One region of the Mycolicibacterium neworleansense genome, then DNA from elsewhere that is predicted to be linked to it. Evidence: riboswitches for the same ligand, from Rfam matches in the RefSeq annotation. Region 1 holds a riboswitch; the other holds the start of a gene.

What was found. A riboswitch is a leader RNA that binds a small molecule or an ion and turns the genes downstream of it on or off. The one in region 1 is predicted to bind glycine.
Region 2: another riboswitch for glycine. It lies ahead of gcvP (aminomethyl-transferring glycine dehydrogenase); the one in region 1 lies ahead of gcvP (aminomethyl-transferring glycine dehydrogenase).

What each region holds. Positions count from the first base shown of each region.
Region 1 covers NZ_CWKH01000001.1:1,009,151-1,024,609, forward strand. The annotation lists gene BN2156_RS04745 (CDP-alcohol phosphatidyltransferase family protein) at 1-315, shown strand, start outside; partial or broken gene BN2156_RS04750 (DUF881 domain-containing protein) at 312-1,141, shown strand; gene BN2156_RS04755 (small basic family protein) at 1,170-1,502, shown strand; gene BN2156_RS04760 (DUF881 domain-containing protein) at 1,669-2,421, shown strand; gene gcvH (glycine cleavage system protein GcvH) at 2,456-2,851, shown strand; gene garA (glycogen accumulation regulator GarA) at 3,040-3,519, shown strand; gene ftsR (transcriptional regulator FtsR) at 3,523-4,281, shown strand; gene BN2156_RS04780 (bifunctional nuclease family protein) at 4,405-4,899, shown strand; gene BN2156_RS04785 (MerR family transcriptional regulator) at 5,146-5,766, shown strand; glycine riboswitch at 5,871-5,969, shown strand; gene gcvP (aminomethyl-transferring glycine dehydrogenase) at 6,123-8,954, shown strand; partial or broken gene BN2156_RS04795 (substrate-binding domain-containing protein) at 9,000-11,256, opposite strand; gene BN2156_RS04800 (malate synthase G) at 11,312-13,510, opposite strand; gene BN2156_RS04805 (3-methyladenine DNA glycosylase) at 13,589-14,515, opposite strand; gene BN2156_RS04810 (zinc-binding dehydrogenase) at 14,579-15,459, opposite strand, start outside.
Region 2 covers NZ_CWKH01000002.1:320,807-336,265, reverse strand. The annotation lists gene BN2156_RS17365 (ATP-binding protein) at 1-876, opposite strand, end outside; gene BN2156_RS17360 (TIGR03085 family metal-binding protein) at 964-1,587, opposite strand; gene BN2156_RS17355 (hypothetical protein) at 1,606-2,160, opposite strand; gene BN2156_RS17350 (oxygen-binding di-iron domain-containing protein) at 2,198-2,917, opposite strand; gene BN2156_RS17345 (hypothetical protein) at 3,000-3,779, shown strand; gene BN2156_RS17340 (ABC transporter substrate-binding protein) at 3,774-4,745, opposite strand; gene BN2156_RS17335 (ABC transporter ATP-binding protein) at 4,774-5,532, opposite strand; gene BN2156_RS17330 (ABC transporter permease) at 5,534-6,373, opposite strand; gene BN2156_RS17325 (aryl-sulfate sulfotransferase) at 6,370-7,695, opposite strand; gene BN2156_RS17320 (LacI family DNA-binding transcriptional regulator) at 7,853-8,857, shown strand; gene BN2156_RS17315 (TetR/AcrR family transcriptional regulator) at 8,859-9,485, opposite strand; gene BN2156_RS17310 (oxidoreductase) at 9,469-10,314, opposite strand; gene speB (agmatinase) at 10,552-11,553, shown strand; glycine riboswitch at 11,589-11,678, shown strand; gene gcvP (aminomethyl-transferring glycine dehydrogenase) at 11,830-14,703, shown strand; partial or broken gene gcvT (glycine cleavage system aminomethyltransferase GcvT) at 14,700-15,459, shown strand, end outside.

The DNA.
Region 1 (15,459 bases):
TACGGCGTGGTGCCGTGGTGGCTGGTGCTGACCCTGCTCGGCCGCGATGCGCTGCTCGCCGCCACGCTGCCGCTGCTGCGCAGCCGGGGATTGACCGCGCTACCGGTGACGTATCTGGGTAAGGCCGCCACCTTCGCGCTGATGTCGGGCTTCCCGTGGGTACTGCTCGGCCAGTGGGACGCGACGTGGAGCCGGGTGGCGCTGGCCTGCGGATGGGCCTTCCTGCTGTGGGGCGTGGCGCTGTACCTGTGGTCAGCGGTGCTGTACCTGATCCAGGTGACGATGGTGGTGCGACAACTCCCGCCGCGGTCATGAGCACCCTGGGCGGCTACGAGTCGGGGGCCGGCCTCAACGACCACGAGGCCCACGCACCCAAGCGCATTCCGCTGCCCTCGCTCCTGAGGTCGTTGTTGTCAGAGCATCTCGACCCCGGATATGCCGCGGCCGCCGCGGCACGCGAGGCCGGTGACCGGCCGCGCCCGGTCAGGCCCAGACGGCCGCCCCGGCCGCCCGGGAAGCCCAGCACACCCTGTCCGGGCGGGTGCGTGCGGCTCAGATCGGCGCGGACAAGGCCAGTTCCGAGCGCGACGCGCTGGTGGACCAGGTGGACGCCGAGCGGCGGAGCCGGCTCGGTATGGACGAGAACGGTCAGCAGCTGCTGGGCAGTCTGGATACGGCCAACATCGAGGCCGCGGCGGTTCCGATGATCGGTCCCGGGCTCACCGTCACGGTCACCGATCCCGGCCTGTCCAAAGATCTGAGCGATGTGTCCAAACAGCGGGTGGCCGGGGGTCAGCAGATCATCCTCGACCGGGATCTGCAGCTGGTGGTGAATTCGCTGTGGGCCAGTGGGGCAGAGGCGGTTTCGGTGGGTGGCGTGCGGGTCGGCTCCGGTGTCACCATCCGTCAGGCCGGCGGCGGAATTCTGGTGGACAACCAGCCGATCACGAGTCCGTATGTCATTGTGGCGATCGGACCGCCGAAGGGGATGGCCGACACGTTCGATCGCACTCCGGGTCTGCAGCGGCTGCGGCTGTTGGAGACGTCGTACGGGGTCGGGGTGAATGTGAGCGCGGGCGACGGTCTGACCGTGCCCGCGGTGTCGGTACGAGATGTCAACTTCGCCAAACAGATTGGATAGGCCTGACGTGCACAGGATTGACCGTTAGATGATCGGGATCGTCGCACTGGTCGTCGGGATCGTACTCGGGTTGGTGTTCCACCCGAGCGTCCCCGAGTTCGTCGAGCCCTACCTTCCGATCGCCGTGGTGGCGGCACTCGATGCGGTCTTCGGCGGGTTGCGGGCCTATCTGGAGCGGATATTCGACGCCAAGGTGTTCGTGGTGTCGTTCGTGTTCAACGTGTTGGTGGCCGCCTTGATCGTCTACGTCGGCGATCAGCTGGGCGTCGGTACCCAGTTGTCGACGGCGATCATCGTGGTCCTCGGTATCCGCATCTTCGGTAACGCCGCCGCGTTGCGGCGCAGGTTGTTCGGCGCCTGACATGAGCGAACCCGAGTCCAAATCCCAGGCCGAGCCGGACGAACCCGCCGGTGCTGCCGAGCCGGACCAGTCCGAGGCCCCACCGGCAGCCGAGCCCGAGACTCGGCCCGAGGCCGAACCCGAACACCAGCCCGACCACCACGGCGAGCACCACGGCCGCCACGAGATGCCGGCGGATGTCTCGCCGCGCCGGTTCCGGAATCTGCGGATCGTCCAGCGCAGCCGATCGCAGCTCGTGTTCGGCGGTCTGGGGGTGCTGTTGTGCATTCTGCTGGGTATGGCGATCGTCACGCAGGTTCGCCAGAACGAGTCAGGAGATTCGCTGGAGACCGCGCGGCCGGCAGACCTGCTGGTGCTCCTGGATTCCCTGCAGCAACGTGAAGGCTCGCTCAATACCGAGGTGGCCGACCTGCAGCGGACCCTGCAGCAGCTGCAGGCCTCGGGCAGCAGCGATCAGGCCGCGATCGAGAATGCCCAGTCGCGGCTGGAAGCGCTGTCCATCCAGATCGGGACCGTGGCCGCGACGGGTCCCGGAGTGACGCTCACCATAGAAGACAACGCGCCCGGGGTGCCCGCCGAGACGATGCTCGATGTGATCAACGAGTTGCGGGCGGCCGGGGCCGAGGCCATTGAGATTCGCGGCGGCGATCAGGCGTCCGCGGTACGGGTGGGCCTCGACACCTGGATCATCGGTGCACCAGGCGCACTCACGGTCGACGACGTGACCCTGCGGCCGCCGTATTCGGTTCTGGCGATTGGGGATCCGCCGACACTGGCCGCCGCGATGAACATTCCCGGCGGGGCAATGGACAGTGTCAAGCGCGTCGGCGGCACGATGGTGGTACAACAAGCCGAGCGTGTCGACGTCACCGCCTTGCGGCAACCGAAACCACGCCAATACGCTCAGCCCGTCAAGTGAGCAGCAACCAACACCTCCAGACCAAAGGAGCGCCGTGAGCGAGATCCCAGCCGACCTCTACTACACCTCGGAACACGAGTGGGTATTGCGTACCGGTGACGACACGGTGCGCGTCGGCATCACCGATTACGCGCAGTCCGCGCTGGGCGACGTGGTGTTCGTCCAACTGCCCGACGTCGGGGCCCAGCTGGCCGCAGGCGATGCGTTCGGCGAGGTCGAGTCGACCAAGTCGGTGTCGGACCTGTACGCCCCGGTCGCAGCGAAAGTCGTTGCGGTCAACGGTGATCTGGACGGCAGCCCGCAGCTGGTCAATTCCGACCCCTACGGCGAAGGCTGGCTGGTCGATCTGCGCCTCGAGGAGGGCACCCTGGAGGACGCCCTGGGCGGTTTGCTCGACGCGGACGGCTACCGCGCCGCCGTAACCGAGTAACGAGTTGTTAGGGTTTCGAGGGCCGGTCGCCGAGACCGGTTGGGCCGTGCCCGGCGCGCAGATATCTCCCCATCGGATCCGGCGGTGGTGGACCCAATGATGCCTGATGCGCGGTACGGTCGACGTGAGACCGACGATGGGCTGGGGCCACGCCGGGCAACGCCACAGCAGCCAGTGAGGAGCAGCGGGTGACGGACAAGGACAGCAATTTGGGGGCCGACCAGTCGGAAGACGTGACGGTGGAGACCACATCGGTTTTCCGCGCGGATTTCTTGAACGAACTGGATGCGCCCGCAACGGCCGGTACCGAAGGCGCCGTTTCCGGTGTCGAGGGCCTGCCCGCGGGTTCGGCATTGCTCGTCGTCAAGCGCGGACCGAACGCCGGATCGCGTTTCCTGCTCGATCAGCCGACCACGTCGGCGGGGCGTCACCCGGACAGCGATATCTTCCTCGATGACGTCACGGTGAGCCGCCGGCACGCCGAGTTCCGGTTGGAGAGCGGCGAGTTCCAGGTTGTCGACGTCGGCAGCCTCAACGGCACGTACGTGAACCGCGAGCCGGTCGATTCGGCCGTACTCGCCAACGGTGACGAGGTGCAGATCGGGAAGTTCCGCCTGGTGTTCCTCACCGGACCTCGGTCTGACGACGACAGCGGCTCCGCCAGCTAGCCGATGACTGCCCCCGACACACCTGCGCTGGCCGGGATGTCGATCGGCGCAGTGCTCGACCTGCTGCGGGGCGACTTTCCGGATGTCAGCATCTCCAAGATCCGGTTCCTCGAGGCAGAGGGGCTGATCACGCCGCAGCGCACCGCGTCGGGGTACCGGCGGTTCACTGCCTACGACTGTGCGCGGCTGCGGTTCATCCTGACCGCGCAGCGTGACCAGTACCTGCCGTTGAAAGTGATCAAGGCTCAGCTGGACGCCCAACCCGACGGAGAGTTGCCACAGGCAGGATCCGCGTACGGGGTGCCGCGTTTGGTGCCGGTATCCGAGCGTGGTGACCACGGAGGCGACGTGGCGGACGGTGCCGCTGGTATTTCGGGGGTGGCACCGACCCAGGTCCGGCTGTCCCGCGAAGACCTGCTGTCCCGGTCGGGGATCGACGAGGAGATGCTGGGAGCTCTGCTCCGCAACGGCATCATCACCGCCGGGCCCGCCGGGTTTTTCGACGAACATTCCGTGGTGATCGCCCAGTGTGCGCGCGCCCTGGGTGACTACGGTGTCGAGCCCCGGCATCTGCGGGCGTTCCGCTCCGCGGCGGACCGGCAATCCGACCTGATCGCCCAGATCGCGGGCCCAGTCGGCAAGGCGGGCAAGGCCGGAGCCCGCGACCGTGCTGATGACCTGGCCCGTGAAGTGGCGGCCTTGGCGATCACGTTGCACACGTCACTGATCAAGTCCGCCGTACGCGACGTTCTGGATCGCTGAGGACTAGACTCGTTTTGACGGCCAGTTCGTCTAAGTCGGGACCCCTGGCGATCAGGTATTGGCGGACTGCGCGACGGACGAAGATTCGACGAAACGGCACGGCGGTGCGGAGGGCAGGCACAGATGGCTGAGGTTCGCGTGGTCGGCATTCGGGTGGAACAGCCGCAGAACCAGCCCGTGTTGCTTTTGCGGGAGTCCAACGGTGACCGCTACCTGCCGATCTGGATCGGGCAGTCGGAGGCGGCTGCGATCGCACTGGAACAGCAGGGCGTCGAACCGGCCCGGCCTCTCACCCATGACCTCATCCGAGATGTCATTGCCGCCCTTGGGCATTCCCTCAAAGAGGTGCGGATCGTCGACCTGCAGGAAGGCACCTTCTACGCCGACCTGATCTTCGACCGCGACATCAAGGTGTCGGCCAGGCCTTCGGATTCGGTGGCGATCGCGCTGCGCGTCGGCGTGCCGATCTACGTGGAGGAGGCGGTGCTGGCCGAGGCCGGCCTGCTGATTCCAGACGAGAACGACGAAGAGGCGGCCGGCACCGTCCGTGAGGACGAGGTGGAGAAGTTCAAGGAGTTCCTGGACAGCGTCTCCCCGGACGACTTCAAGGCCACATGATCGTCGCCCGCGCCCTGCAGATCACGGATGCGTCTCAAGTAGGCATACCGGGGTCAACACGCGGCGCGGGAGTCAATCGGGCGCGAATTCGGGCGCCATACTTTCTCTGCAGCGGGCAATCAGGGCCCGGTGGGAAGCGTATGCTCGACACATTCGAGCTCACAGCAAACCGCCGCGGCAGAAATTGCTGCGGTGCAGGACATAGCAGTACGGTGCGGGCGAGTTCGATCGGCGAGAGGATTCACAGTGGGTGACACGCCACGGCAGGAAGAGTTGGATCTGACCACCGGGAGCGGCGCGGAGCCGCCTGTCAGGCCCGTTGGCGAACCCGTGCAGGGCGGGCTGTTCCCCGACGATTCCGTGCCGGACGAACTGGTCGGCTACCGCGGTCCCAGTGCCTGCCAGATCGCCGGCATCACCTACCGGCAGCTCGATTACTGGGCCCGTACGTCACTGGTGGTTCCCTCCATCCGCGGCGCGGCCGGTTCGGGTAGCCAGCGCCTCTACTCGTTCAAGGACGTGCTGGTCCTCAAGATCGTCAAGCGCCTGCTGGACACCGGTATCTCGCTGCACAACATCCGGGTCGCCGTCGACCACCTGCGCCAGCGCGGGGTACAGGATCTGGCCAACATCACCCTGTTCTCCGACGGCACCACGGTCTACGAGTGCACCTCGGCCGAAGAGGTCGTCGACCTGCTGCAGGGCGGTCAGGGCGTGTTCGGCATCGCGGTATCCGGCGCGATGCGCGAGCTGACCGGCACCATCGCCGACTTCCCGGGCGAGCGCGCCGACGGCGGCGAGTCGATCGCATCACCCGAGGACGAGCTCGCCTCCCGTCGCAAAAGCCGCGACCGCAAGATCGGCTGAATCGCTCTCACCAACAGACACCTAGGTACCCCACATCAGGCGATGTGGGGTATCTGCGCGTCTGTTCGCGAACCGGTTGAAGCCCGGTAAGATGACGGACGCATCGCCCTCGTGCGGGAGAGTTTCGTGACAGCCAGCCACGGACGCCGAAGGAGCAATACCTCTCCGTCAACCTCTCAGGCACCCAGGACCGCGCCAGGCCCCGATGCCTCTGGAAAGTGGTGCCCGATGGGCACCCGCCCATGGGGAAAAGCCCTGTACCGGGGCTGAATCTCTCAGGCGCCCGGACCGGGTCGACGACAGAGGGAGAGGGACGCCTACGACGTCTGAGCACGTCTGCGCCTCAGGAGAGTGTCGTGTCCGACCAGCATCAATCGCGTTTCGCCGATCGTCACATCGGCCCGGACGCCACCGCCGTGAGCACCATGCTCGAGGTGATCGGCGTGACCTCCCTCGACGAGCTCGCCGCCAAGGCGCTGCCGGCAGGCATTCTCGACGCGCTGTCCTGCGACGGGGTCGCCCCCGGCCTTGAGGGCCTGCCCGCGCCGGCCACCGAGGAGGAGTCCCTGGCCGAGCTGCGGGCGTTGGCCGACTCCAATACGACCGCGGTCTCGATGATCGGTCAGGGCTACTTCGACACGTTCACCCCCGCCGTCTTGCGGCGCAACATCCTTGAGAACCCGGCCTGGTACACCGCGTACACGCCTTATCAGCCAGAGATCAGCCAGGGCCGCCTGGAGGTCCTGCTGAACTTCCAGACCATGGTGTCGGACCTGACCGGCCTCGAAGTGGCCAACGCCTCGATGCTCGACGAGGGCACCGCCGCGGCCGAGGCGATGACGTTGATGCACCGCGCCACCAAGTCCAAGTCCGATCGGCTGCTGGTCGACACCGACGTGTACGCGCAGACGGCGGCCGTGCTGGCCACCCGTGCAGAGCCGCTCGGTATCGAGATCGTCACGGCGGATCTGAGTCAGGGACTTCCTGGCGGCGAATTCTTCGGCGTCATCGTGCAGCTGCCCGGAGCCAGTGGGCGGGTCGTGGATTGGACGGGCCTGATCACCGAGTCCCACGAGCATGGTGCGCTCGTCGCCGTCGGCGCCGACCTGCTGGCACTGACCGTGATCACCCCGCCGGGCGAGATCGGGGCCGACGTGGCCTTCGGAACCAGCCAACGGTTCGGTGTGCCAATGGGATTCGGAGGTCCGCACGCCGGTTACCTGGCCGTGCACGCCAAGCACGCCCGGCAACTGCCGGGCCGGCTGGTGGGTGTCTCCGTCGATGCCGACGGGGCGCCGGCCTACCGCCTGGCGCTGCAGACCCGCGAGCAGCACATCCGTCGCGACAAGGCGACCAGCAACATTTGCACCGCGCAGGTGCTGCTGGCGGTGATGGCCGCGATGTACGCCAGTTACCACGGCTCCGCAGGACTGACCGCCATCGCGCGACGCGTGCACGGCCATGCCTCGGCGATCGCGGGCGCGCTCCGCGACGCGCTGGTGCACGACAAGTACTTCGACACCGTGCTGGCCCGGGTTCCCGGGCGTGCCGACGCGGTGGTCGCCGCGGCCAAGGCCAAGGGGATCAACCTGTGGCGGGTCGACGCCGACCACGTGTCGGTGTCATGTGACGAGGCGACCACGGATGAGCATGTGGCCGCGGTCCTGGAGGCGTTCGGGGTCGCCGCCGGCGCGCCGGCGACGGCGGGCATCGAGACGCGAACCTCTGAGTTCCTCACGCACCCCGCGTTCAACGCCTACCGCACCGAGACCGAGATGATGCGTTACCTCCGGTCGCTGGCCGACAAAGACATCGCCTTGGACCGCAGCATGATTCCGCTGGGCTCCTGCACGATGAAGCTCAACGCGGCCGCCGAGATGGAGCCGATCACCTGGCCGGAGTTCGGCCGTCAGCACCCCTTCGCGCCGGCATCGGACAACCCCGGACTGCGCAAACTGATCGCCGATCTGCAGGACTGGCTCACCGGGATCACCGGCTACGACCAGATCTCCTTGCAGCCCAACGCCGGTTCACAAGGTGAATACGCCGGATTGCTGGCCATCAAGGCCTATCACGTGTCCCGCGGTGACACCGAGCGCGACCTGTGCCTGATCCCGTCGAGCGCGCACGGCACCAACGCGGCATCGGCGGCGCTGGCCGGCATGCGTGTTGTGGTGGTGGCCTGCCGTGAGAACGGTGACGTCGACCTCGACGACCTGCGCGCGAAGATCGCCGAACACGCGGATCGGGTTGCGGCGCTGATGATCACCTACCCGTCGACGCACGGGGTGTACGAGCACGACGTCGCCGATATCTGCGCGGCGGTGCACGACGTGGGCGGCCAGGTCTACGTGGACGGTGCGAACCTCAATGCACTGGTCGGATTGGCCCGGCCGGGCCGCTTCGGCGGCGATGTCAGCCATCTGAACCTGCACAAGACGTTCTGCATCCCGCACGGCGGCGGTGGCCCCGGCGTCGGGCCGGTCGCGGTGCGGTCGCACCTGGCTCCGTTCCTGCCCGGTCATCCGCTGGCCGACGAACTGCCCGATGAGCACACCGTCTCGGCGGCACCGTACGGATCGGCTTCGATCCTGCCGATCACGTGGGCCTACATCCGGATGATGGGTGCCGAGGGCCTGCGCGAGGCGACGCTGACCGCGATCGCCTCGGCCAACTATGTGGCCCGCCGGCTCGACGAGTACTACCCGGTGCTCTACACCGGCGAGAACGGCATGGTCGCCCACGAGTGCATCCTGGATCTGCGGGGGATCACCAAGGCCACCGGCGTCACCGTCGACGACGTGGCAAAGCGCTTGGCGGACTACGGGTTCCACGCACCGACCATGAGCTTCCCGGTGGCCGGCACATTGATGGTCGAGCCGACCGAGAGCGAGAGCCTGGCCGAGGTCGACGCGTTCTGCGACGCGATGATCGCGATTCGCGCCGAGATCGACAAAGTCGGAGCCGGTGTCTGGACTGTCGAGGACAACCCCTTGCGCCACGCGCCCCACACCGCCGAGTGCCTGTTGGTGGCCGACTGGGATCACCCGTACACCCGCGAACAGGCTGCCTACCCGTTGGGCAAGGGGTTCCGTCCCAAGGTCTGGCCGCCGGTGCGTCGCATCGACGGCGCGTACGGCGACCGGAACCTGGTGTGTTCCTGCCCGCCGGTCGAGGCCTTCGCCTGAGCCGACACCCGCGGCCGGTGTGTGCCGGCCGCGGGAGGCCGCGGATCAGCCCAGCAGGGTATTGACGGCGGTGGTCAGCTCGGGTGAGGCCGAGCTGGAGACATGCTGGTAGGTGCCGCTGCTCGCCTGTGCGACGGCCTCCCACGTGGCCCGGTCCGAGCCACTGCCGAAGTCGATCACGTTGACCGCGACCGGCTTGGCGGGGTCGTACGCGCCGCGGATGAACTCCTGCAGCCCCGGCCCGTCCAGGCTCTGATCGGTGTGCGGTCCGGTGGTGATCACCAGGATCGAATTGGTCTGGCCCTCGCGGTATTTGGACAGTGCCTCGTTGTAGATCATCCGCAGCGTGGTGAACGACACCGCCCCGCCACCGGAGGCGGACTGTTCGTCGAGCGTCGAGGTCAGCGCATCCGAGCGGCGTTGACCGCTCACCGGTTCGGCCAGCGGCCCCGTGGAGACCTCCGAGCGGCCCTCGGTGCCGTCGAAGGTCCACAGGCCCACCGAGGCGGTGTCGGGTAGTGCCTTGAGCCGGCCGTTGATCGCGGCCACGACGTTGGCCAACCGGGATTTACCGCCCTCTTCGGTCGGCATCGACTGGTCGAGCATGATGGTGACCGCAGGGCTCCCCGTCGGCGCGGCCGTGGCGTTCGCCACGGTCACCCGCATGGTGTTGTCGCCGATCGACAATGGCGCGGCCAGCTGGCTGAAAGAGGTGACATCGCTGCTCGGCGGTGTCGTCCCCTCGGCACGGAAGCCGGCTTTCGCGAGCTCGGCGAGTTGTTCGGGCTTGCGCAGATACCGGGCGAATTCGCTGGCGGCGGTGACCTGTTCCTTCTCCAGCCAGTCCCCGGAGAGCAGCACCGTCGGGTAGTCGGCGGTGGCGGTCGGGCCGGGCGGCAGCCAGCCGGCCAACGAGGACTTGGCGTCATCGAGCGAGGTGCCCCGCTGGAAGATCTGTTGCTCGGTCGTGGCCACGGCGTGCACCGGCGCGGTCGCCGGATCGGAGGCATTGAGCAGCGCGTCCATGGCGGTTCCCAGCTCGGCATCGTCGAGTTTGGGCTGCCCGCGGAGCAGGCTGTTGACACCGCTCATGCCCGAGGTGGCAGGCGCGCCAGAGGGGGCAGCTGCCGCCGCGACCGCCTCGGCGGCCAGGGAGGCGGCGTCGCCGTTGCTGTGGGTCGGCAGAGCGAGTTTGAGGGTGCCCCAACCGGGCAGCTTGAGCGCGTTCATCGCGGCCGGGCTGCTCTGCAGCTGCGGCAGGGTGGCCCAGGTCTGTTGCGCCAACGCGTCTTTGAGCTGCGGACGGACCGCGAGCAGAACCGGCGAGGTGACCAGTGAGCGGCTGTCGCTGACGGTCTTGGCGCCCGCGGTCGCCTCCAGCCGGGCCTCGGCGATGCTGCTGGCCGGAATCCACAGTGCCGGCCGGTCGCCGAGCTCGCTCGGCCAGGCGTTGGCGAAGCCGCCGACCACACGGTCGGAGTCGGCGGACTGCACACGTACCTTGACGCAGCGGTCACCGACCGGGCTGACCGACTCGTTATAGGTGTTGGCCAGTCCCTCGATGTGTGAGGAGATCGTGGGGTCGGCGATCACCGCGACGCCGAGTTCGCCGTCGACGCAGCGCGCGGCCGCCGCGTCGCTGCAGGGCGTCGCCGAAGAACTTCCACAGGATCATCGCGCCGACCACGCCGACCACGGTGACCAGCGCGACTATCACCCCGACGCTGACGCCGCGGCGGCCGGACTCGACAGCGCGATGGCTGCCGGTCCACTCACCGCCGTCCCAGTCGCCGCGCTGGCGACTGGTCGGGGTGGTCGGGGGTGGCGGCTCGGAGACCGCCCCGAACTGCGCGGTCGGCTGATCGTCGGCGTAATCGTCGTCGGCCGCATACTCGTCGGAGTACTCCGTGTCGTACTCGTCGGAATACTTACCGCGGTAGCCGTCGACGTATTCGTCCTCGTAACCGTCGTCCTCGGCGAAGTCCGCTTCGTCGTAGTCGGCATACGGCTCGGGGTAGTCCGATTCGTACTCGTCGTCACCGTCGGCGTACTGGGGTGCGCGGTAATCGGGCTGGGCCCGGTACCCGCGGTCGTCCCGGTAATCGGGCTCCTGGCGGTAGGCAGGCGCGTCCCGGTAACCGTGGTCGGGCGGAGGCCCGGGCTGATCGAAATCGTCTCCGGCGCGCCGTGACTGGTCGCCGCGGGGGCGCTCGTATTCGTCGGAGTACCCGGAGTCGCCGACGTGCCCGTGGTCGGGCTCGTCGGGAGCATCCTCAGGGTCGGGAATGCTGTGCCTGCCCATTCCTAACCCCTGTACGTCTCGCGCCGACTAGTCATCCGGACCCGCCGAAGTCTAATCACTTCCCGGCGGTGCTCGCTTTGAACTCGCGGCGGCGCCGGTGCAGGATCGGCTCGGTGTAACCGTTGGGCTGCGCCGCGCCAGACAGGATCAGCTCCTGTGCCGCACCGAACGCGATGCTGGCATCCGGGTTGGGTGCCATCGCCAGGTACTCGGGATCACCGGCGTTCTGCTCGTCGACCACAGCGGCCATCCGGCGCAGGCTGGCCTTGACATCTTCTTCGGTGATGATGCCGTGACGCAGCCAGTTGGCCAGCAGCTGGCTGGAGATCCGCAGGGTGGCACGGTCTTCCATCAGCGCGACGTCGTGGATGTCGGGCACCTTCGAGCAGCCGACACCGGCGTCGATCCAGCGCACCACGTAGCCCAGGATCGACTGGCAGTTGTTGTCGACCTCTTCGTGGATCTCCTCGGGCGACCAGCTCAACGATGAGTCCGCGAGCGGGATCGTCAGCAGCTCCTCGATCGTGCCGCGCTTCTTGCCGGCGAGCTCCTTCTGCACGGCCTCGACGTCCACCTGGTGGTAGTGCATCGCGTGCAGGGTGGCCGCGGTCGGCGAAGGGACCCACGCGGTGGTGGCGCCGGCCTTCGGCTGACCGATCTTCTGCTCGACCATGTCGGCCATCAGATCGGTCATGGCCCACATGCCCTTGCCGATCTGGGCCTTGCCGGCCAGGCCCGTGGCCAGGCCGACGTCGACGTTGTTGTCCTCGTAGGCCTTGATCCACGGCTGCGACTTCATGGCGCCCTTACGGATCATCGGGCCGGCTTCCATCGAGGTGTGGATCTCGTCGCCGGTGCGGTCCAGGAAGCCGGTGTTGATGAACACCACGCGGTCGGCCGCGGCCTTGATGCAGGCCTTCAGGTTGACCGTGGTACGACGCTCCTCGTCCATGATGCCGACCTTGAGCGTGCCGCCCGGCAGGCCGAGCACGTCTTCGACGCGGCCGAACAGCTCGCAGGTGAAGGCGACCTCGTCGGGGCCGTGCATCTTGGGCTTGACGATGTAGACCGAACCGGTGCGGCTGTTGGTCAGCTCGCCGTTGTCGGCGGAGGACTTCAGGCCGTGCATGGCGATCAGACCGGTGAACAGCGCATCCTGGATGCCCTCGGGGATCTCGTTGCCGTCGGAGTCGACGATGGCGTCGTTGGTCATCAGGTGACCGACGTTGCGCACGAACAGCAGGCTGCGCCCGGGCAGGGTCAGTTCGCCCTCGCCGTCCGGGGTGGTGAAGGTGCGGTCGGCATTGAGGACACGCGTGAAGGTCTTGCCGCCCTTGCTGACCTCTTCGGCCAGGTCACCCTTGTTCAGGCCGAGCCAGTTGCGGTAGCCCAGGACCTTGTCGTCGGCGTCGACGGCGGCCACCGAGTCCTCGAAGTCCATGATCGTGGTGATCGCGGATTCCAGCACGACATCCTTGATGCCCGCGGCGTCGGTCGAACCGACGGGGGAATCGGGGTCGATCAGGATCTCGATGTGCAGGCCGTGGTTGCGCAGCAGCACCGACCACTGTGGCTGGCCCAGCTCGCCGGTGTAGCCGACGAACTGTTCGGGGGCGGCCAGGCCGGAGGACAGACCGTCGCCGTACTCGACGAGCAACTGGCCCTCGTCGATCTTCAGACCGGTGGCCTCGGCCCACGAGCCGGCGGCCAGTGGCACGGCCTGGTTCAGGAAGTTGCGGGCGTAGGCGATCACCTTGTCGCCACGGAGCTTGTTGTAGCCGCTGCCCTTCTCGGCGCCGTCTTCTTCGCTGATGACGTCGGTGCCGTACAGCGCGTCGTACAGCGAGCCCCACCGGGCGTTGGCGGCGTTCAGCGCGAAGCGGGCGTTGAGGATCGGGACCACGAGCTGCGGGCCGGAGGTCGAGGTGATCTCGTCGTCGACGCCGGAGGTGGTGATGGTGAAGTCGGCGGGCTCGGGCAGCAGGTAGCCGATGTCGGTGAGGAACTGCTTGTAGGCCTCGGGGTCGACGGGCTCCAGCACGTGGGCGCGGTGCCACTTGTCGATCTGCGCCTGCAGATCGTCGCGACGGGCCAGCAGGTCCTGGTTCTTCGGGGTGAGGTCGGCGACGACCTTGTCCACGCCGGACCAGAAGCTGTCCGGGTCGACGCCGGTGCCCGGCAGTGCCTCATTCGTGATGAAGTCGTGCAGCACCTGCGCGACACGCAGGTTTCCGACAGTCACGCGATTGGTCATGCGCGTTTCCTCCCTCGGCTCCAGGCACCGTGCGATGCCTGCCGTTTATCCAGCTTACCCATTGGTAACGTCGGCCTTTCAGCCGTCCAGCCTGGTGAGCAACAGCTCACACCGGTTTGCCAGCCTGGCCCGCAACGGAGCCGCCCGCTCGGCGATGCGCTGTTGAGCCCTGACGTATTCGGCACGCCCGGCCGGTGTTTCGATGGCGATCGGCTCGAAACCATACTGCTTCAGGTCGTATGGGCTGGCACACATGTCCAGTGCCCGCGCGTCGGCCGCCAGATCGAGCGCATCCATCACCAACTCCGACGGCACCAGGGGGCCGAGCTTGTAGGCCCACTTGTAGGTGTCCATGGCGGCGTGGATGCAGCCCGGCTGCTCGGTGTCGACCTGTTGCTCGCGGCTCAGTTGCCGGTCGTTGCGGGGGACGGCAGCGTCGGTGAAGAAGCGGAACGCGTCGAAGTGACTGCACCGCAAGGGCATTGACTCGACGACGGCGTCGGTTCCGGCGGTGCCGAGGCGCAGCGGAACTTGATTGTGCCGTAGCTCGGGTGCCCGGTACACCATGGCCCACTCATGCAGGCCGAAGCAGTTCATCCGGGGTGCCCGCGCCGCGGTGGCGCGCATCAACCGGGCGACGAACCGGACCGTGTCGGTGCGGGCGCGCAGGTAATCGTGCCGCACGGTGACACCGTCCGGATGCGGGCCGTACCCGGTCCGCCTCAGGTACTCCCCGGCGCCCTCTCCGGCGAGTACCACCCCGAATCCCGGATGCCATCGCCGCAGCTGACGGGGACGCAGGCTGTAATAGGTGAACAGGAAATCCCACACCGGATGCGGTTGGCCGGCGTGTTGGCGGCGCAGGTGCGGTGTGAGGAACTCGTCGGCGCGTCGCCGGTGTGATTCTGCTCGTTGCGCCCAGTCCGGGGCCGCCAAAACCTCGTCGGCTTCGGCGACGCCCGGCAGGGTCAGTCCAGCCGCGCCAGATCCAGCGCGTCCTTCCATGTCTCCTCCACTAGGTGGCCCGCCGCCGCCGTGCGGCTCGAGCCTACCTGCGGAGTTGCGGCCTCAGTCGTGCGCGCCGGTGCTGACCACCAGTCGGCCCGTGGTCTGCCGGGCCTGCATCCGCTCCAGTTGTGCCGGCAGGTCCGACCACGCCACCTCGGCGCCGATGACGGTGTTGATCGCGCCGGTGCGCAGCATTTCGAGCAGCTTGACGTGGGCGTCGAGACCCTCGGAACGGGCGGGCCAGTTGAACCCGAGGGTGCGGCGGACGGCGACCGGGTCGGTCACGTAGACCAGGCAGACCCCACACACGTCGAAGTTGCCGTAGGCGATGGGACGAGGCGACAGGTAGTCGCCGTCCTCCAGGGCGATGTCCTCGGCGAATCCGGCCATCAGGTGACGCCCGTTCAGGCCCATGCACTTGAACGTGTCGGTGGTGACGCTGCCGCCGACCGCGTCGAAGGCCACGTCGACGCCGCGGCCGTAGGTCAGATCCATGACCTGCTCGACCCAGTCGCCGTTGCGATAATTGATGGCGTGGTCGGCGCCCAGCTGACGACAGAACTCGGCCTTCTCGTCACTTCCCGCGGTGGCGATCACGCGGGCGCCGAGCGCCTTGCCGAGCACGAGCGCGCCCGACCCGGTGCCACCGGCCGCCGCGTGCACCAGCAGCGTCTCGCCGGGCTTGAGCCGGCCGCGCTCGTGTAGCGCGAACCAGCCCAGGTGGAAGGGGTAGTGCAGGGCGGCACCGTCGGCGTCGCTGATCCAGGCCGGCAGTTCGAGGGCGGTCGCGGCATCGACGATGGCGTAGGAGGCGTACCCGCCGAAGGCCATCGACGGGATCCCGACGATGCGCCGGCCCACCAGGTGCTCGGCGCCGAGCCCGGCGCTCTCGACGACACCGACGGCCTCCATGCCGGGGATGAACGGCGGCTGCAGGGGCA
Region 2 (15,459 bases), on a different contig from region 1:
GACGACCTGCTCGACCAGCTCGTCGTGCCGGGCGAGCGCCACGGCCATGGCGTCAGCCTGGGCCTCCCAGGCCGCGGTGGACCCTTCGATATCGGTGAGCAGGAATGTGACCGCCCGCGTCACCGACGGAACATGTTGTGCCGCAGGGATGTCGAGTTCCGAATCCTGTGCAACGATCGCGTGCTCGAGCCGCCGCAGGTCCGGCCCCGGGTCGACGCCCAGCTCGTCGGCCAGCAGGGACCGGGCCCGCCGGTACGCCCCGAGGGCCTCACCTTGCCTGCCTGCCCGGTAGAGCGCGAGCATCAACTGGCCCCAGCGTCTCTCGCTCAGCGGTGCATCCGCCACCGCGGCCTCGAGATCACCGATGATCTCGGCGGCACGGCCTGTGGCAAGGAGTGCATCGGCCCGGTCCTCGACCAGCGCGGCGTGGTCCTCGATCCACCGGGTCTTCTCCGATACTCCCCGCTGACCCTCGGGCAGTTCGGGGATTCCCCGCCAGAGGGTTACCGCCGCGTCGAATCGCGCGACGGCGCCGCTGATATCGCCGGCGCTGAAGGCGGTCCGGCCCGCCCGGGCGAGCGACTGATAGCGCGGGGCATCGACCTCGGCCGCACCCAGGCGCCAGCCCGTGCCCTCGGTCAACACGAAACCGTCACCGAGCGCATGCCGCAGACCGGAGATGTGCGTCAACAGGGCCTTGGCGGCGGTGCGGGGTGGGTCGTTGCCCCAGAGCAACTCCATCAGCACGTCGGCCGGTACCACCGAACCACTGTGCAGTCCGAGCATCGTGAGGATGGCGCGCGGCTTCGCGCCCGGTATCGCGACGGGCGCACCGTCCTGTCGGACCTGAAGAGGTCCCAAAACCTCCAGTTCCACCGATGAAAGCGTACTCACGCAGCAATCGTCGGTGGGCCGATTCAAAACCCGGTCAAGAACCGGTAAAGCCGCGGACTACCTGCGGTTCTACAGCCCGCGACGTGCGGCGCGCAGCGCGGCGACGGCGTCGTCATCGCCCTCGAACGTCACTTGGGCGGGCTCTCGGCCGGCGGCGAACATGAGCAGCTCACCCGGCGCCCCGGTGACGGTCACCTCCGGACCGGCACCGACGGTTGCCAGCGTCTTGCCCTCCGGCGTCGTCAGCTTCACCCGGGCCGGGGATCTGCCCATCGCCATCCGAGCCATCCCGGCGATCCCGCGGGACAGCGCGGACACCGTCGCCTCATCGAGATCTCTTGGCTCCCAATTGGGTTGGGCTCGGCGCACATCCTCGTTGTGGATGAACATCTCGGCCACGTTGACCAGCGGGTCCAACACCTTGAAGGGCGAGTACAGCGGCGGTCCCGCGGCGATCTGATCCACCAGCTCGGTCCAGTCGGTGCTTTCGGTGACCTTCTTCTGCACGCGCTCGGTGTAGCCGGCGAGCTGGGGAACGAGGATGCCGGGGGCGGCATCGAGGCGACGTTCCCGCACCACCAGATGGGCAGCCAGGTCTCGGGTCGTCCAGCCCTCACAGAGGGTGGGCGCATCAGGTCCTGCTGCGCGCATGGACTCGACCAGGGCGGCACGTTCGCGCCGAGCGACAGTCATATCCCGACTCTAGAAGCTCTAGAAGGTTTTCACCCCTTCGACAGCGATGGTCATCCCGTGCCCGGTGCTGTCATTGCTGATCCGGGTGCCGTCCTTGCTCGCATCGATGGTCCAGCCCAAGGCGCTGTACCTGCGGTAGTCGAGGGTGACCACCGGTATATCGCCGAGGTTGCCCACTATCCACTTGATCTGTCCGTCCGGGGTGAGTCTGATGCCGTTGGCGTGCTCCCCGTCGATCACCGGTGAATCATCGAACTCCGACTCGCACCCGACATCCTGCTTTGACAGCTGGCAGCGGGTTCGGCCGGATTTGGTCTCGATGAAGACGTACCCGTTCTGCGGCTGCAGCGTTTCGGCGCCGGACGGCGGGACGGTACGGGAGGTGCTGGGCGGAGCCGCGGCGGTGGTGCTCGGCGAGGGTGCCGGGCTGGATCGGGTGGGCCGCGCCGTCGGGAAACTGGGCTCGGTGGGTGATTGTGGGCTGGTGCTGGGGGTGCCGTCGATGCTCGATTCGCAGCCGGACAGCACGGAACCGGCGACCAGTAGGGCGGCCAGGGCTTGCCACGCCTTCACCGCGCCAAGGCTACGCATCGCGCAGGGGCGCACCGGGTCATGACGCGCCGAACAGCCCTGCGTAGCCGTCAGACAGGGCGCGCAACTGCCCGGCTCCGTCGCCGTGGAACGACGCGCCGTGCATGATTGCCAAGGTGGCCGGATTCAGCTCGGCGAGCCCGGCCAGCGTCGGCGCCAGATTCGTGGTCAGGCCGGTGGCGTGGAACAGCCCCTCGGCTGCCAATGCCGGTGCCACACAATCCGACTCGGTCAGCGGCGGGCATTGCCCGGTATGGGTGAACAGGTCGCCGGCCAGCAACGTCGAGGTGGCCTCGTCGAACCACAGCCCGGCTTCCCAGTTGTGCGGCACATGTGGGGTGGCGATGAAGCGCAGACGGTGGCCACCGATGTCGTGCACGCCGCCCATGGGTGCTTCGACCGGCGGCCGGTCACACATGTCGGTCAGCGACAACATGATGGCCAGCGGGCCGTGGATCACTTCGGCATGAGGTGCGGCCGCCAGGAACTGGTTGACCGCTCCGCACTCGTCGGCCTCCAGGTGGCCGAATGAGATCCAGCGCAGCCGGGTCAGCGGCAGGACGCGCCCGATGGCCGCCGAGACCTGTGCGAACAGGAACCGGTGACCGGTATGGAACAGGAACGGCTCGTCGCCGGTGAGCAGGAATTGGTTGAACGTGAAGCCGTGCTCGGTGATCCCCGGTATCCAGGTGGACAGCCGGTAGATGTCCGGGGCGATCTCGTCGACGCGGGTTTCCAGGTCGGAGGCCATGGCTCCATGGTGCGCCCAGGGGAACGCGGCGTCTTGGGGTTTTCCCAGCTGCCTTACCTACAGTCGTCGCGTGCTCGGCAAAGCCCTCGACGCGTTTCTGGACTCCCCGCTGTCCGGAATCCTGCCGTGGGCGCTGATGGCCATCCTGGCCGGTCCGGGCCGGTACGAGATCGCGGTGATGAGTGCGCTCGGCATCTCGCTGCTCATTCTCGGCCTGACCTGGCGTCGCCACATCCCGGTGCACGTGCTTGAGGTACTGGGGGTGGCCTACTTCGTGGTGCTGGCCGCCGTGGGGCTGGTGGCGACCAGCGGCCAGAAAGCGTGGCTGGAGATGTGGTCGGGGGAGGTCACGAACGCCTCGCTGGCGTTGTTCGCCCTGGTCAGCCTGCTGATTGGCCGGCCTTACACGACGGCGTATGCGCGCGATGTCATTCCGCCGGACCGTTGGGACACGCCGCTGTTCAAGCGCACCAACGTGGTGGTGACGGCGGTGTGGGCGGCGGCCTTCGGCTTCTCGGCGTCGGTCGGCTTCCTCGGCGATGTGGTCTACGGCAGCACTGACAACTTCTGGACCGGCTGGATCCTGCAACTGGGCGCACTGTTCTTCGCCGTGGCCGTCACCGAGTTCTATCCCGAATACGCCCGCGCCAAGGACGCCGCGCACGCGCGCCACCCGGTGCCGTCGTGGTCACAGGTGTTCGAGTGGCTGCCACCGTTCGTGCTGGCCACCGGTGTCGCCGGTTGGCTGTTGGCGACGGTCAGCAGCGGGGTGGCGTCCGATCTGGTGGTGATCGGCGCGTTCGGGACGGCACTGCTACGGCTGCGCGATCATAGGGCGCGGTCGTCATGACCGGCCGGCTTCCGGCAGGAACTGGTTGTCCAGGAACTTCGCGTAATCGGGCAGCTGCGTGGCCGGGTCGATGGACTTCTGGGTTTTGGCCCACGCGCCGAGTTCGGCCAGCTTGTCCGCCAGGTCCGGCTTCAGCTGGAGGGTGAAGTCGAACTCGCCGAGCACGGTGTCCAGCAGTTGGGGGTCCAGCTGGGTGGCCTTGGCGACGGCGTCGGTGGCGGCCTTGTCGTGCTGGGCCAGCGCGGTGCCGGCGTCATCGAGTGCGGCGAGGAAGGCGCTGATCGCCTTGCCCTTGGTCGTGACGGCCGGTTCGGTGGCGACGAACAGGCTGTGCTGGTTGTAGGTGCCGCCGGACAGCGTCACCGCGTCGTCGCCGAGGGACTTTATCGTCTGCGCCTGGTACGGCTGGAAGATCGACACCGCGTCGACATTGTGCTGGGTGGCGGCGGTGACGATCGCCGACGGGGCGACCTGCACCAGCTCGGCCTTGATGTTGTTCTGCGCCAGCGCGTTCGAGACGTAGTATGCCGCGCTGGTGCCCAGTGGGGTGCCGATCGACTTGCCGGCCAGGTCCGCGACGGTGTTGATGCCGGCGCTGCGGCGGGCGACGATGCGTGAGCCTTCCCATCGGGAGCCGTCGGCGATCACCCGCAGGGTGGGGGTGCGGGTCAGTGCGGCGGAGGTCGGCACATCGGCGGCGGTGGTGATGTCGACCTGGCCGGCGGCTGCGGCTTGCAATGCCTCCACACCGGATTGGAAGTTCACCACCTTGACGTCCACGTCGTGCTTGTCGAACAGGCCGGTGTCGGCCGCGACGGGGATCTGTGCCCAGGACGGGTCGACGACGAAACCGACGGTGAGTTGGTCGGCGTTCGCGGTGCCCGAGTCCGAGCAGGCGGTGCCGGTCACAGCAAGGGCGGCAACGGCAACGGCAGCGGCGGCGATGCGCCGAAGAGGGGTCTTCACGGATGGATTCCTTTGCGGGGGTGGAGGGTCAGTGCACGACGTGGTCGATGCCCAGCTGGTGGTGCAGGGTCTTGCGGATCTCGCTGTAGCCGGGCTGGTCTGCCAGCGCGTCGGCCGGCCGGGGTCGGCTCAGCGGGTTGGTGATCTGGTCGACGATCTGGCCGTCGCGCAGCACGCTGACGGTGTCGGCGAGCCGGATCGCCTCGTCGATGTCATGGGTGACAAAGACGATCGTGCGGTTCAACCGCGTCCACAGATCGATCAGCAGATCCTGCATGCGCAGGCGGGTCAATGCGTCCAGCGCCGCGAACGGTTCGTCCATCAGCATCACGGCCGGTTCTCCGGCCAGCACGCGGGCGATACTGACCCGTTGCCGCATTCCGCCGGACAATTCGCCGGGCCGCTGCGCGGCCACCTCGTCACGCAGGCCCACCAGGTCGAGCAGCTCGTGAATCTTGTTCCGCCGCTGGGGTTTTGACAGTCGTCGAGCAGCCAGGGCGAAGTCGATGTTGTCGGCGACCGTCATCCACGGGAACAGCACGTCGCGCTGGAACGCCACACCCCGCCGAGGATGTGGTGCGGTGACGGTCTCGCCGTTGTCGGTCACCGTGCCCGTGGTCGCGGTGATGAGACCGGCCAGGCAGTGCAGCAGCGTGGATTTGCCACTGCCCGAGGCGCCGACGAGGACGGAGAAGGAGCCGTGGGGAACGGTCAGTGAAATGCCTTTGAGCGTGGGCTCCTGCTTGCCGGGGAACCTCACCACGAGATCGTGGGTCTGGATGGCCATCTCAGCGCTCCTCTTGGGCCCAGCGGGTAAATGGGGATGTGACCGAGGCGACCAGCAGGTCACACAGGGCGCCGACAATGCCCAGGATGATCAGGCAGAAGATCAGCCGGTCCGCTTGGGAGAACAGTTGTGCCTGCGAGATGCGGTAGCCGATGCCCGCAGTGGTGCCGGTCATCTCGGCCACCACGATGAGTACGAACGCCATCGCGGCGCCCACCCGCAGACCCGAGGCGATATCGGGGGCGGCCTCGGGCAACACCACCTTGGACAACGTCTGCCAACGGCCGGCCCCCAGGCAGCGGGCGGCCTTCAGATAGTCGACCGGTGTGCCGGCCAACCCGGTGTGGCTGTTGATCCACACCGGCACGAAGACGCCGAGCGCGATCACCAGGATCTTGCTGCTCTCGCCCAGCCCGAACCACAGGATCGCCAGTGGGACCAGACCGATCGTCGGGATCGGTGAGAACACCCGGAGCACCGGTTGCAGCAGGTTGCGACCAGCCGTGGTGGTCGCGGTGAAAACCGCCACGACGATCCCGATGGCCGCACCGATCGCGAAACCGACTGCGGCCCTGCGCAGACTGGCGAGGATGTCGTCGGCCAGCAGGCCCTCGGTCCACAAGGTGTGCCCGGCCGCGAGGATCTCGGGCACACTCGGGAACAGCTGCCGCGGGAACCGTCCGGTCGCCACCAGCAGCGACCACAACGCAGCGGCGATCCCCAACCCGGCGACCGTCCACCCGAGGACACCCAACCGGGTGAACGCCGACCGAAGCCGTGCCGGGCGGGCACCGTCGGGGCGGCTCATCGCAGGCGTGCGGACCGCCAAACCGGCTGTCATGGAAGGCTTCCCGGATCGGTACCGACAGCCTGCAGGGATGCGCGCGGAGTATCCGCCGGCACCCAGTCGAACGGCACGGCCTGCGACCGGTATACCAGCGCGGTCCTTGTGAGCCGGTCGACGCCGGGCACCCTGGTCTGCTTGACCTCGGGCTCGCCGGCCACGCCATAGCCCTGGTAGGGGCTGTGGTATTCCCACACCACGTCACCGTCGGGGGTGACCTGGAACAACCGGCCCTGCATGCCCTCGGTGATCAAGGTGTTGCCGTTGGGCAGCCGCTGGGCATTGCTGACGAACGAACTGAAGAAGGTCCACGACGGCAGACCGGAGTCTTCAGCGGTGTACTGCCACACGATTTCCTTGGTGGCGGGGTCGATTTCGAGAATCCGGGAACCGGCGTAGATGCCCAGTGGTGCCGGCGGGTAACCGGCGCCGCCCTGGTTGTCGAACACCAGGATGTTCCCGGCGCCGGGCAGCCCGGCGGCGATCATGTGCGGATTGTGCTGACCGGACGTCTGATCGACCGGACGAGGCACCTTGTGTACGTTGATCCGCTGGTGCTGCGCGCCGAACTCGGCGTCGTAATAGGGGCCCAGCTGCCAGGCGATCGTTCCGGACGACTTGTCGATCAAGGCGATGATGTTGGCCTTGCGGAAACTGATCAGGATGTTGTCGGGATGGAAGACGGAGTCTGGATCGGCGGCGTGCCACCGGTTGGGCCCCAGCGTCTTGGCGCTGTTCATCTCCAGATAACCCCAGGGATCGTCGGGGTCGCGGGTGACGGTCTGGCGCAGGGCATCCCAGCCCGCCTCAGAGAATCCGAATTCGTCGAGGTGATCACCGGCCAGCCACTGCCAGACGATCTCGCCCTCAGGTGTGACTTCATAAAGTCCCTGATCACCGACGGTATGTGTGCCGAGGCTCGGGACCACGCGCGGAACGGTCACCAGGATCAGCCGGTTGCCGTTGGGCAGCAGTTCCCAGTCATGGTTCTGCCGTGCCGCGCCGCCGGGTGCCTGCGCGCCCCATTCCCAGACGACGTCGCCATTCCAGTCGAGTAGGCCGACGGTGCCGTTGGCGTAGATGCCGCCGCGGGCATCGTCGCTGTCGGACAGTTGCACTCCGACGTCGCCGAGGCGGCCGGCGTTGAGGGCCGGATCCAGAATGCGCGGGGGCACACCGGCATACGGCCACTCGTGCACCACCGTGCCGTTGAGGTCGATCACCCGGGTAACGCCGTCGGCGCCGGTGAACAGGACATAGCTGTCATGGACAAGATGGGGATCGAGGTAGCTGACTCCGCTGAGACGTACGAATGCCATGTCAGTTACTCCACCAACGTCCGGTTACAACCACGGGTCCTCCTCGTTACGGTTCTAATCGATTAGCGTAGGCAGGCGAAGCGTGGGCGGAACCGTCACAATCGAGGTGATTCAAACTCTTTCGAGCGATCATCGACGAGCGGAGGGTCCACCCGTTGTGAGTGGGAAACGTCCGACCCTGGCAGATGTGGCCAGCCGCGCCGGTACCTCGACGGCGGTGGTGAGCTATGTGATCAACAACGGCCCGCGTCCGGTTTCAGAATTTTTGCGGGCCAAGGTGATCCGTGCGATCGATGAATTGAATTACCGGCCGGACGTGCGGGCCAGGGCGCTGCGCCGGTCGCGGCGATGGCGGCAGATCGGCCTGCTGGTACCCGACCTCACGTTGCCGCTGTTCGGCCAGTTCGTGGGGCGCATCGAGGTGGAAGCGCGGGCGCGTGATCACCTGACCCTGATCGGCAACACCGGATATGACCCCGAGCGGGAACTCGAATTCGCCACCGCATTCGCCGAGGTCGGCGTGGACGGGCTATTGGTGGTCGGGGCGGCCAACGCCGCGCAGACCGCGAATCTGTGTCAGCAGGAACGTATCCCGGTGGTGTGGATGCACAACATTCGCGGTGAGGTCGAGGCCGACATCGTCGGGGTGGACCACGTCCACGCCGGTCAACTCCTCGCCCGGCACCTGCTCGGCGTCCACGACTGTCGGGCGATAGCATTCGTGGGCGGATACACCGAGGCCGACGTCCAGCACGGTGACCGCGAAACCGTGCAGCAGCGTTTCGAGGGTGTCGCCTCCGTCGTCGGTGGCGACGTCCCGCTCATCCGGACCGACCTCACCCCCTCCGGGGCGTATACCGCGGTCAGCGAATTTCTGCGGAGCGCGGCCCGGGTCCCGCGGGCGCTCGTGGTGGGGACCTACGGCCAGTCGGCGGCCACGATTCGCGCGATCGCCGATGCGGGTCTGCGCGTCCCCGACGACGTCCGGGTGGTCGGATTCGACGGTGCCGCCGTCGATTACGGACGGCTGCGCCTCACCACCGCGCAACAACCCGTCGACGCGTTGGCCTGCCGGGCGCTCGGCCGGTTGCTCGGGGATCCGCCGGTCGACGACGAACTGGTGCCCACGCTGCGGGTGGGGGAGACCTGCGGCTGCGAATGAGCTAGGCGGCCGAGAAAAGCAACCCCCGGAGCGCGGTTTCGGCCAATCGCCGGGCGTGTTCCTCGGTGAGGGCATAGTGGCCGCTGAGGCGTCGGAAGATCAACGGGCCGAATAAGATGTCGATGACATCATCGATCGCGATACTCGCGTCGGCATCGCCGCGGGCCACGCCGCGTTGCCACAGTTCGGTGATGGCGGCGCGCCGGCCGTTGAGGAAGTACTGCCGGAAATATGCTGCGCCCGTTTGATCCTCGACGCACGCCGCGAGCAACTGCGCGAATACTTCACCCCGAGCCCCGCCGTAGAACGCCGAGACGCGCACCACCTGTTCTTCCAGGTCCCCTGCGGTGCTGCCGGTATCGGGCAGGGGCAACGCTTCGGCCATCATCGCTCCGAACGCCTCGGCGGCCACGGCGGTTCGCGACGGCCAGTGCTTGTACAGCGTGGCCTTGCTGGCGCCGGACCGGGCCGCGATCGCGTCCATGGTGGCCGCCGGGAACCCGCCCTCGTCGAGCAGGTCGGACGTCGCGACCAGGATGGCCTGATGGATGCGGTCGCTGCGTGCGCCGGTGGGGCGGACGAATTCCTCGCCCGCCCCGCCGACCGCTGTCTCAGCTTGCGGCGACATCGTCGAAATCCGTTGATTCCGAGACATTCCGCCACTGTGCGAGCTCGGCCTGTACGTGGGCGATCTTGCCCTCGACTGCCGCGATGGTGTCGTTGCCCAGCAGCAGGCGCAGCGGCGGCTGTGGTGATTCCACGACGTCGATGATGGCCTTGGCGGCTTTCACCGGGTCGCCGGGCTGGTCGTGGTTGCGTTCGCCCGCGGCGACACGCATCTGGCCGGCGGGGCCGTCGGTGTAGTCGTCGATGATGGTGCGCTGGGTCTGCAGGCTCGATGAGTCCAGGAAGTCGGTGCGGAAGTAGCCGGGCTCGACGACCGTGACGTGCACGCCCAGCGGTTGCAGTTCGGCGTGCAGTGCCTCGGACAGCGCCTCGACGGCGAACTTGGTCGAGGCGTAGACGCCCCAGCCGGGCGAGCCGACGAACCCGCCGACCGAGGAGATGTTGACGATGGTGCCCGACCGCTGGGCCCGCAGGATCGGGGTGACAGCCCGGGTCACGGTCAGCAGGCCGAAGACGTTGGTCTCGTAGACGGCGCGCACCTCGGCGTCGGTGGCCTCCTCGACAGCGCCCAGCAGTCCGCGGCCGGCGTTGTTGACCAGAACGTCGATGCGGCCGAAGCGATCCACCGCGGCCTGGGCGGCCTGGGCGGCCTGCTCCTCATTGGTCACGTCCAGGGCTACGGCGAGCACGTTCTCGTCCTCGCCGAGGGCGGCGGTGACGGCGGCGGCGTCGCGCGCGGTGGCAACCACCTGGTGGCCGCGGTCCAGGGCGTCGCGCGCGATCTGCAATCCGAATCCGCGGGAAGCTCCGGTGATGAACCAAACGCTCATGTCTTTGACCACCTGTTCTTTGTGTATCTGAACTGTACGTCCAGTTTAGTTGTGCTGATGGCCGTTGCAACCGGGGCGACGGCGGAGTTATTCCGGCCCGGTCGAAGAGGCAGTGTGGTTGTGCGAATGCTCAAAGGCGGTCGTCGGTGTTTGGGCGATATCTGCTCGCTACGGATGTCCGCCTCCAGTGATGCTGGCAGTCGAACACCCGGCAAGTCGAAAGGCTGGAAACCACAGATGAGCACGCGTAACGGCATCATCGGCGCACTGCCCGCCACCAAGGTCCCCCGCTATGCCGGCAAGGGCACGTTCGCCCGGATCGCGGACATCCACGAGGTGTCCGACTACGACATCGCGATCCTCGGTGTGCCCTTCGATGGCGGCACGTCCTACCGGCCCGGTGCCCGCTTCGGTCCGATGGCCGTCCGCCAGGCTGCTCGCACGCTGCGCCCCGGTTATCACGTGGAACTCGGCGTCGCCCCGCTCGAGCATGTGCAGGTGGTCGACGCCGGCGACGTCGCCGTCACGCCGTACAACATTGCCGAGGCCTGCCGGCAGATCCAGGATCACGCCTCCGACATCCTGGCCGGCGGCGACCGGCGTATCGTGGCCATCGGCGGTGACCACACCATCGCGCTGCCGAACCTGCGCGCCCTGCACGCCAAGCACGGCCCCGTCGCACTGGTCCACTTCGACGCCCACCTCGACACCTGGGACACCTACTTCAACGCCCCGGTCACCCACGGCACGATCTTCCGGCGGGCGTTCGAGGAGGGCCTGCTGATCGAGGATCACTCGATCCACGTCGGCATCCGTGGCCCGATCTACGACCAGATCGACCTCGACGACGACGCCCGCATGGGCTTCAAGATCATCCGGGCCGGCGACCTCGATGTGATCGGCACCGACGCGGCCGTCGACGTCGTGCGCCGCCGGGTCGACGACGTACCGGTATACCTGTCCGTCGACATCGACGTGCTCGATCCGGCGTTCGCGCCGGGCACCGGCACCCCCGAATCCGGTGGTCTGACCTCCCGCGAGCTGCTGAAGATGCTGCGCAAGATGTCGGGGCTCAACATCGTCGGCGCCGACGTCGTCGAGGTGGCCCCCGCCTACGACCATGCCGAGATCACCAGCGTGGCAGCGGCCACCGTGGTGTTCGACATCGTGTCGCTGATCGTCGCTGGACGGGTGTCAAATCTGCCCGTGAACGGAGAAGTTGCGGCCACAGCGCCCTAGTCGAGTAGCATCCGTCACATAACTCAATACGTCGTTGACGCACTGTGGGAGAACCTCCGCTTCGGAGGCGCCGTAGGAGCAACTCCTCCCCGGGAATCTCTCAGGCCCAATACCGCAGTGTCGAGACAACTCTGGAGAACAGCGCGATCACGTGTATCGGGCTTACCGAAGGGGACAGGCGCTACGCGCTAAAGCTCTCAGGTTTCAGGACAGAGCGGGGAGGTGTTACTTCACGACGCATCGCGTAACCGCGGTGCCCGAAACCGGAGTCACCTCATGCCTGAGTGCACCGCAATTGTCAACGACGTCAACACTTTTCGCGACAGACACATCGGCCCCGATGATGTGGGCGAGCGGCACATGCTCGGTGTCCTGGGGTTCGCCTCCACCGACGAGTTGATCGACAGCGCGGTGCCGCAGCAGATCCGCTGCCCCGAAGGCCTGCGCCTGCCCGCCGCGCGGTCCGAGCCGGAGGTGCTGGCGGCGCTGCGCGAGCTGGCCGAGGCCAATCAGCAGCGAGTTCAGATGATCGGTCTGGGGTACTTCGACACCGTCACCCCGGCCGTCCTGCGCCGCAACATGCTGGAGTCACCGGCCTGGTACACCGCGTACACGCCGTACCAGCCGGAGATCTCGCAGGGCCGGCTCGAGGCGCTGCTCACGTTCCAGACGCTGATCGAAGATCTCACCGCGCTGCCGGTGGCCGGTGCGTCCCTGCTGGACGAGGCCACCGCGGTGACGGAGGCGGTGCTGCTGATGCGGCGGGCCAACAAATCGGTGTCCTCCGACCGCGTGATCCTGGACGCCGATTGCCTGCCGCAGACCCTGGCCGTCGTGCGTGGGCGGGCCGAAGCGCTCGGCGTCGAAGTCGTGGTCGCCGATCTGTCCGATGCACTGCCCGACGGCGACGCATTCGGCGTCGTCTTCCAGTCGCCGGGCGCCAGCGGTGCCGTCCGTGATCTCGCTCCGCTGATCGCCGCGGCACGTGAACGGGGCATGCTCACCACCGTCGCCGCCGACCTGCTGTCGCTGACCCTGCTCACGGCCCCCGGTGAACAGGGTGCCGACATCGCGGTGGGGTCGGCCCAGCGATTCGGTGTGCCCCTGTTCTTCGGCGGCCCCCATGCCGGGTACATGGCGGTGCGGTCCGGGCTGGAGCGCATGCTGCCCGGCCGCCTGGTGGGCGTCTCGGTCGATGTCGATGGCAAGCCCGCCTACCGGCTCGCACTGCAGACCCGCGAGCAGCACATCCGCCGGGACAAGGCGACCAGCAACATCTGCACCGCGCAGGCGCTGCTGGCCAACGTCGCCGCCATGTATGCCGTCTACCACGGTCCGGAAGGGTTGCGTGCCATCGCAACCCGCGTCCACCGGCATGCCGCCGCGCTGGCCGAAGGTCTGCGCGCCGCCGGCCGCGAGATCGTCCACGACCGGTTCTTCGACACCGTGATGGTCCGGGTCCCCGGCCGGGCACCCCTGATCGTGGCGGCCGCCGACTCCGCCGGTATCAACCTGCGGCTGGTCGACACCGACCATGTCGGGATCTCCTGCGACGAGTGCACCACCGACGAGGTGATCGGGCGCGTGCTCGACGTGTTCGGTGCGGCCCCAGCCGCCGCCGGCCATCCGTTCGCACTGCCCGCCGCGCTACTGCGCACGTCGGAGTACCTGCGGCACCCCGTGTTTCATTCGCACCGGTCCGAGACGGCGATGCTGCGATTCCTGCGGGAGCTCTCCGACCGGGACCTGGCGCTGGACCGCACCATGATCCCGCTCGGGTCGTGCACCATGAAGCTCAACGCCGCCGCCGAGATGGAACCGATCAGCTGGCCCGGGTTCGCCGGCATCCACCCGTATGCGCCGGCCGGGCAGACCGCCGGCTACCGCGAGCTGATCGGCGACCTGGAATCGTGGCTGGCCGAGATCACCGGCTACGACCGGGTTTCGTTGCAGCCCAACGCCGGATCCCAGGGTGAACTCGCCGGCCTGCTGGCGATCAACGCCTACCACCGGTCGCGCGGCGAGGACCACCGCGACATCTGCCTCATCCCGCAGTCGGCCCACGGCACCAACGCGGCCTCGGCGGTTCTGGCCGGAATGCGGGTGGTCGTGGTGAAGACGGCGGCCAACGGAAACATCGACCACGACGACTTGGCGGCCAAGCTCGCCGACCACGACGGCCAGGTGGCAGCGATAATGCTCACCTACCCGTCCACCCACGGGGTGTACGAGACCGACGTCCGCGCCGTGTGCGATCTCGTGCACCGCGCCGGCGGACAGGTCTACGTCGACGGTGCCAACCTGAACGCGCTTGTGGGACTAGCCAAACCCGGTGAGTTCGGCGGCGACGTCTCGCACCTGAACCTGCACAAGACGTTCTGCATCCCGCACGGTGGCGGCGGCCCGGGCGTCGGGCCGGTCGCGGTCCGTGCCCACCTGGCACCGTTCCTGCCCGGCGACCCGTTGCAGGACGGTGCGGCACCGGTGTCGGCGGCCAACTATGGGTCGGCCGGCATTCTACCGATCACCTGGGCGTACCTGGCACTCATGGGCCCGGACGGATTGACGGCCGCCACCAAGGCCGCGGTATTGGGCGCCAACTACCTCGCGAGGTCGCTTGCCGGGCACTACCCGGTGCTCTATACCGGGGACACCGGGCTGGTCGCGCACGAATGCATCCTCGATCTCCGGGACATCACCAAGCGCACCGGAGTGACCGCAGAGGATGTCGCAAAGCGGTTGATCGACTACGGTTTCCACGCCCCGACCCTGTCCTTCCCAGTCAGCGGCACACTCATGGTGGAGCCCACCGAATCGGAGGACCTGGCCGAGCTCGACCGGTTCATCGAGGCGATGATCGGCATCCACGACGAGATCAGCCGGGTCGGCTCGGGGGAGTGGGCGCTCGACCACAGCCCCCTGCGTCAGGCCCCGCACACGGCCGAACAGGTCACCGACGCCGAGTGGGCACTTCCCTACAGCAGGCAGTACGCGGCGTATCCCGTTGCCTCCCTGCGTCTCAACAAGTACTGGCCGCCGGTCCGCCGTATCGACGGCGTGCACGGCGACCGCAATCTCGCCTGCTCGTGCCCGGCACCCGAGGCGTTCCAGACCGACACCGCAGAGATCCTTCAGGAGGCTTTCGCATGACCGACAACCACACCCCGGCTTCCCCGCTGCTCAACGAACATCGAGGGCTGGGAGCCACATTCACCGACTTCGCCGGATGGGCCATGCCGCTGAAGTACGGCAGCGAGCTGGCCGAGCACAAGGCGGTCCGCGAGACCGCCGGACTGTTCGATCTGTCCCACATGGGCGAAATCGCCGTCACCGGGCCGCAAGCCGGTGAGGCGCTGGACTTCGCACTGGTCGGCGAGGCGTCCAAGATCGGCATCGGCCGGGCCAAGTACTCGCTCATGTGCGACGCCGACGGCGGGGTGATCGACGATCTGGTGGTCTACCGGCTGACCGACAACCGCTTCCTGGTCGTCGCCAACGCCGCCAACGCTCCCACCGTGGCACGCGAACTGGCAGACCGCGCCGCGCAATTCGATGCCGACGTGGACGACCAGTCCACGGACACCGCGCTGATCGCCGTTCAGGGGCCGGCCTCCGAAGCCATCATCAGCTCACTGGTGCCCGACGAGCAGCTGGAACTGGTCGCGCACCTGAAGTACTACGCGGTGACCGCGGCGCAGGTGAACGGCATCGATGTCCTGCTGGCCCGTACCGGCTACACCGGCGAGGACGGCTTCGAGCTCTACGTGCCCAACGCGCAGGCCGTGGCGTTGTGGCGGGCGCTGCTGGCGGCCACCACCGCCGCGGGCGGCGCACCCGCCGGCCTGGCCTGCCGCGACACGCTGCGGCTGGAAGCCGGGATGGCGCTCTACGGGCACGAACTCACCC